DNA from 2 places in the Methylophilus sp. 'Pure River' genome. Region 2 is predicted to be linked to the other one. Evidence: predicted binding sites of a transcription regulator. Region 2 holds the regulator's gene; the other holds the start of a gene.
What was found. The regulator FNR, encoded in region 2, switches genes on or off when oxygen is low (the NO sensors DNR and NnrR bind a similar motif). The targets are predictions, from matches to a motif close to TTTGATNTANATCAAA.
Positions count from the first base shown of each region.

Region 1: ACIDE9_RS10755 (OmpW/AlkL family protein) is a predicted target of FNR. The motif match lies at 1,276-1,291, and genes of this name have one in related genera.

Region 1 covers NZ_JBKOUE010000008.1:62,789-66,212, forward strand. Annotated here, with positions in the region: gene ACIDE9_RS10745 (PAS domain S-box protein) at 1-375, opposite strand, end outside; gene ACIDE9_RS10750 (hypothetical protein) at 867-1,181, shown strand; gene ACIDE9_RS10755 (OmpW/AlkL family protein) at 1,355-2,056, shown strand; gene ACIDE9_RS10760 (class I SAM-dependent methyltransferase) at 2,158-2,991, opposite strand; gene ACIDE9_RS10765 (YdiY family protein) at 3,216-3,424, shown strand, end outside.
Region 2 covers NZ_JBKOUE010000001.1:434,120-437,543, forward strand. Annotated here, with positions in the region: gene ccoG (cytochrome c oxidase accessory protein CcoG) at 1-291, shown strand, start outside; gene ACIDE9_RS02240 (FixH family protein) at 350-613, shown strand; gene ACIDE9_RS02245 (hypothetical protein) at 630-1,451, opposite strand; gene fnr (fumarate/nitrate reduction transcriptional regulator Fnr) at 1,516-2,337, opposite strand; gene hemN (oxygen-independent coproporphyrinogen III oxidase) at 2,509-3,424, shown strand, end outside.

The DNA.
Region 1 (3,424 bases), on a different contig from region 2:
CTCTTCAATTTGCGCGCGCGTTGGTTTTCGGCGCGCCGATAAGTAGCCCACCACTTGGTTGTTTTCTGTCACTGGCGTCGCATTCGCCACCACCCAATAAAAGTCGCCATGCTTGGTGCGGTTTTTCACCAGCCCTGTCCATGGCTTACCGGCTTTCAAGCTGCGCCACATATCGGCAAAGGCGGCAGCGGGCATATCCGGGTGGCGTACAATATTGTGACTGCTACCAACCAGCTCAGCTTCGCTAAAGCCGCTGACTTGAATAAAATCCTTGTTGGCATAGGTAATCACGCCCTTGAGATCTGTTCTCGTCAACATAAACTGGGCATCATCAAACTGGACTTCTGTGGCAGTGACTGGCAAATTTAATTTCATCATCTATCGCTTTCTATCCCTGAGTCATTGAGACAATTTAATTTAATAATGGAGAGTCAATCCGCCCCTCATTGCACTCATGCCCATGGTTTTACATGTGCATGGCTTGCAATTAAAAGACTGCTTGAACCTCTGCTTCTCCCAGCTAGATAGCCGTCACGTTTGACACAAAATCACGCTGGCTGATATCCGTTTTTTCTGTTAGACATGTCAGAATTTGTCTTACAAAAAACATAACTTTTATTTTTAAATACAATAACTTAATTAATAAATTACATATTGAGGTAGATCAATAAATCTGCTGAATCATCGACCAAATTGACACTCAAGCCGTCTGGCTGATATTTATGGATGCAGGAACCTAATGCCATGACAGCTTACTAACCACGCATCATCGGCAATTAATCGTGACCAGCCAATATCAAGCCCGAAGGCATTTTGGCTTTATAATCGTGTCGAAATGTTGTTATGTCGTTTTTATGGAGTCTCGCATGCGTTTACAAGCCCTTTCTGTTCTACTCTTGATCGCCACACTGAGCCAGCCAGTGTTTGCTCGCAATATCAGTAATGAGCAAGCCGAAGCGGCTAAAGCACGGGATGCGGTGGGCGATGCCATGAGCAAGCTCAGTGACCTTGAGCAAAAAATTAAATCCCAGGAAGCCCTGGTTGCACAGGAACAAGCGAAGTTACAGCAATACCAAGCCGATAAAGTGCAGACAGAAAAAGACCTGGAAACCAAAAAGTCTATTTTTGAGCAAAAATCCAAAGTGCTGGATGACGCCTGGAAACAGCGCAACGACTATTAGTTTTAGCAGAGCACTCCCTCGCGGATAGCCACGCAGCGCTATCCGCATCCCCATCACCCCTTAGGTGTACATGCGCAGCACAAAGCCGTGCTGAGTTGATTTGGGTCAATACCAGGTTTGGCGAGCAAACCTACAATGACCCTAAATTCAATGCACCTAATGGAGTGATCACAATGAAAAAAACCGCAATCAGTTTTATGTTGGCCGCCTTGTTGCCTGCCACCAACGCCTATGCCGAACAAGGTGACTGGGTAGTTCGCCTGCGTGCAACCAATGTCAGCCCCAATGAAAGCAGCCGCCTGGGCAGTACGGTGAACAAAGCGGTAGGCGCCAATGTGATGACGCCTAGTGCTGACCTGAAAGTCGACAGCAACACCATCCCTGAATTGGATATTAGTTACTACTGGACCAAAAACATTGCAACCGAGCTGATTCTGGCGCTGGGTAGCAAACATGATGTCAAAATCAGCGGTGACAGCGCGGGTGTGGTTGGTAACCAGCATTTGGGTAGTATTGATGCATTGCCACCGACACTCACCGTGCAATGGCACTTTAATCCAGACCAGACCATAGACCCGTATGTAGGCGCAGGCTTGAACGCAACGTTTATGCTGGACCGTAACCTGCGTTTTACTTCTGGTGCGACTGCAGGCGAGAAAATCAAAATTGACCGCAGCAGCTTTGGCCCTGCCCTGCAAGCGGGTGTAGATATCAACCTGAAAGATGGCTGGTTATTGAACGCGGATGTGAAATACGTCTGGATGGATACCGACGTCGAAATGAAGAGTGCAACCACTGGCAACCGCTGGGCAAAAATCGACTCTCTGGACATTAACCCTTGGGTAATCAGCTTAGGGGTCGGCAAACGTTTCTAAACTGGATATTTTAAAGTCTCTTCCCTGGGGCATTAATGCGCTCCATTCACCTCTGACGCCACCCCAGTGTCAGAGGTTTTTTTATATGCGGAGAGACTTATTTACTGAAAGTTGAAGCGCGCAGAAAGACTGGTCAAATTGAGTTGTTCCAGCAACTGTTGTCCGCGCTCGCGTGCACTGCGTTTGCGCTGGCCGGTATATTTGGCAATGATGAGCTCGTTTTTCATTGAGTGTTCCCAGCCTACCAGCTCGGTCACCGTCACCTGGTAGCCGTGCGCTTCCAGCTCCAGACAACGCAACACATTGGTGACCTGGCTGCCAAACTCACGCGTATGGATAGGATGCCGCCACAATTCACTGAGAAAAGTCTGGGCCAGCGTTTCAGCCTTGTGCTGACGCATGACCTCGGCCACTTCTGCCTGGCAGCAAGGCACCAGCACCATAAATTGCGCCTGCTTTTGCAAACCGAACTGGATCGCATCATCTGTCGCCGTATTACAGGCATGCAAGGCCGTGACAATATCTACGGTTTCAGGCAGTTGCTGCGACTGCATAGCCTCGGCCACGGTTAAATGCTCAAACTGCATACGGTCAAAGCCGCACTCTTGCGCCAGTTGGCGTGATTTATCTATCAACTCACCGCGGCTTTCAATACCAATCACCTGTCCGCCAGCGTGCTGCTTGAGTAACAGGTCGTAAAGAATAAATCCCAGATAAGACTTGCCTGCCCCATGGTCAACCAGCACCGGCTGCGACTGTTTATCCATCACTGTCTGCATCAGGGGCTCGATAAAATTAACCAGGTGGTAGACCTGCTTGAGTTTACGGCGGCTATCCTGATTGAGTTTGCCATCGCGCGTCAGAATATGGAGCGCCTGCAATAACGGCAGGGATTGGCCGGGTTTGACCTCGGGAGGCAATTGAGTTTTGACCATGCGTCATGCTGCTTTAAAATATAAGCTGTAAGTTTAACAGCAATGGCTGCTGTTGCCATGACTGCCAACATTCGGGAACTCTCGGCATGGTTCAGGAATCATGACTATAAGCAGTCGATAGACAATAGCCATCAAGCCGGTTATCACTGCTGCAGCGACGCACATGCGCGCTGTTTCAATTCGCTGCTTTCAGCGCTGTTGTTCAATCGTATCAGGGAGTATGTATGTCACATGATTCTGCCAGCATGGCTTTTTTTAATTTACGCAGAAAAATAAAGCCTGCTTTTTCACTGCTGGCGATTTATTCACTGTTCACCAACGCAGCCTTTGCTGATACGGTATGGCTAAAAAACGGTGACAAAATAACCGGTACCATAGGCGTCAAAGTCTCTAACAAGCTCACGGTCAAAACCAGTTACGCAGATGAAGTGAA
Region 2 (3,424 bases):
GGCAAGATTGAGAATGTCTACAATCTCAAGCTGGAAAATGAGACTGAATCTGTGCGGGATTATGAGCTGAAGGTCACTGGTTTACCCGCGCTTGCGATCCATTTCTCAGACAATAACAGTCAGCAGCTCAAAGCACTTAAACCTTTTGAGAAGCGTAATGTCATTGTTGAGGTGCAGGTGCCTGACGGTGAGACCCGTGCTGGATCGCACAAGATTTTCTTTGAGTTAACCGACATTGAAGCAAAGGAAACGGTTAAGGAAAAATCTGTCTTTATTGTCCCCAGCAATTAGCGGCTAAGGCGTGACGTCGAGTCGGCTGGCACAAAGCAACATAGATAAAGGAACACTGATGGTTGAAACACAAAAATGGTACCAGAATGCGTATGTCTGGCTGATTATTGGCGGTCCGTCCCTGGTCGTGGTGGCGTCTTTTATCACCTTGTACCTGGCCATTACGCATCCGGATCCGGCCATTGACGACTATTACCGCAAGGGCATAGAAATCAATAAAACGCTGGATGCGCAAGGCTATGATGTGCAGGATGAAGCCATGGCGCCTGCCATTCAGGCCCGCAATCATGCGCAAACCGGCCTTAAACCAGCCGAAGAATAGCGCTAACGTTATCCGTCTAGACAAACATGCGCACGCGGAATCCCTGCGTGCGCAATGTGCTGGCATATTTCTCTAATATCTTCTCTGAAGTAGCCTGGATGCAGCCGCATAGGTCTTGCTGGCTGGGTCTGGCAATGCCGTACAACAAGATGCCGCTGATACGCTGTTTTAATGGCAATAAAGCCTCCATGTAGCCTGGCAATGTTGGCGTGGTCACGGTTTCCCCGTGCAGTGATCTACTGAAAATCGCAGTCTGTACCCAGGTTGTACAAAGTGTGCAGCAAGTTTGCAGGCGCTGCAAATGCAATGCCAGCGGCAAATGCGTATCGTTGACTGCCAGCATCTCGCCATCGTTGCCTGCATCCAGTTTGAACCATACCTCTCCGCCCATCTCGTGTAAGCGTTTGAGTGCATGTTGTATATGCGCATGCTGCAACTGGCTGCCATTGGTAATGAGCCGTAAATTGGCTGGGCGGTCATGTGGTTTGCGTTGCTGCATCAGGTGGGCAACCATGTCGAGGATTTCTGCGAACTGCGGTGACGTTGTTGGCTCGCCATCACCAGCAAATGCAATATCCTGCACGCAATCGCGCAGCGTCAACGTGGTGTAGTGGATATGCAGGGTTAACCAATTCAGGCAGTCAGTGAGCCCCTGCTGCAGACGGTGAGTGTCTATCGTTGGTGAGGGGCCACGCTGCAGGCCTGGCACCTGGCAATACACGCAATGCCAGTTACAACAATGATTGGGGTGCAGGTTGATGCCGATAGAAAGGCCTTGTGCCCGGCGTGACCACACCGGGTAAATATACTGCCAGTGGCGCGTGGATGCATAAGACATCAACGCGTCAAAAAGGGCAGAGGGCTCCATCGGGCGTCAGTAATGATGACGGCGAGGCCGCTGCTTAACACGTGCTGGCGTTAAAGATCGCCTTCAGTTTTTCGTGGTCCAGGATGCGGATGTTTTTCTGTTTAACTTCAATAATGCCATCGTCGCTAAACTTGGAGAAGGTACGGCTCACGGTTTCCAGTTTCATGCCCAGGTAGCTGCCGATTTCTTCACGTGTCATGCGTAAAATCAATTCGCTTTTCGAGTAGCCACGGGCGTGCAAACGTTGCAGCAAATTGAGCAGGAAAGCCGCCAGCCGCTCTTCGGCACGCATATTGGCCAGCAACATCATGACGCCATTCTCGCGCACAATCTCGCGGCTCATGATTTTGTGCACATGGCGTTGCAGCATAGGGATTTCACGTGACAGGTCTTCAACGTGGTTAAACGGCATCACGCAGACTTCGGCATCTTCCAGCGCAATGGCGTTGCAATTGTGCTTGTCACTGACAATACCATCCAGCCCCATGATTTCCCCCGCCATCTGGAAGCCGGTGACTTGTTCGCGGCCATCTTCAGATACTACACAGGTCTTAAAGAAGCCGGTACGGATTGCATACAAAGTGGTAAACGGGTCGCCACTGCTGAACAGGTGACCACCTTGCTTCACTTTTTTGCGGGTGGCGACCATGCCATCCAATTTGCTCATCTCGTCCGTGCTTAAACCTATGGGCAGGCACAGCTCGCGCAGGTTGCAGTTAGAGCAGGCGACCTTGAAGCTGGATTCGGCTTGCATGGGGGAGGTCCTTGGCAGTCGTTGATCTTGCGACTGATTATACGCTTCATGCGCATTGATTTCATGTGTGGCGATTTCATCTGCTGCAATGGCATTTAACATGATGCTTTTTACTCTTCCCTATTATAGTGAGTTGCATTATGCACGCGTCACGCATCGGACTATTTGATATGCATCAAGAAGTCATGGTTTGCTTTATGGCAAAGTGGCTGTCAATGACTTTGGGGACGCGATGTCTCACTCGTGCCGACAGGAAAGAATTTGCTAGATACCATGAAACAACCGTTGATGATTACTCAAGAGCACATCGAACGCTATGATGTTTCGGGGCCGCGTTATACCTCTTACCCCACGGCAGACCGCTTTGTCGAGGCGTTTGATGCAGCGGCCTATGTCAAGGCGGCAGAGCAACGCAATATCAGCAACTGGACGCAACCGCTGTCTGTTTATGTGCATATCCCGTTTTGTGCCTCCCTGTGTTTTTATTGTGCCTGCAATAAAATCGTTACCAAGCGTTATGAGCAGGGCGCCATTTACCTCAACTACCTGCAACGCGAACTCAATCTGCACCTGAACAAGTTTTCTCAAGCGCAGGCGGTGAACCAATTGCACCTGGGCGGCGGTACGCCGACCTTTCTCAATGATGACGAGTTAACCAGCCTGGTCGACATGCTGAAAAAAGCCTTTGTGTTTAACCAAGAGGGTGAATACTCCATCGAAATCGATCCACGCACGGTGAACCAGCAGCGCTTGCAGCATCTGCGTACCCTGGGCTTTAACCGCCTGAGTTTTGGTGTGCAAGACTTTGACGCTGAGGTACAGCAGGCCGTGCATAGAGTGCAGTCTTATGCGCAAGTGGAAACGCTGATGCAACAGGCGCGCGAGATGGGGTATCAGTCGATTAATGCTGATTTGATCTATGGCTTGCCCAAACAAACCCCAGCGACGTTTCGCGAGACGATTAACAAAATAACGACCTTGCGCCCGGACCGCATTGCTTTATATGGCTATGCGCATTTGCCATCAAGATTCAAACCGCAACGACGTATTTTGCAAGATGAGTTACCCAATGCGGTCGATAAGATTCAAATGCTGTCGGAGGCAATTCAGCAATTAATGCAGGCAGGTTATGTGTATATTGGTATGGACCACTTCGCCTTACCTGATGATTCGCTCGCCATCGCCAAAC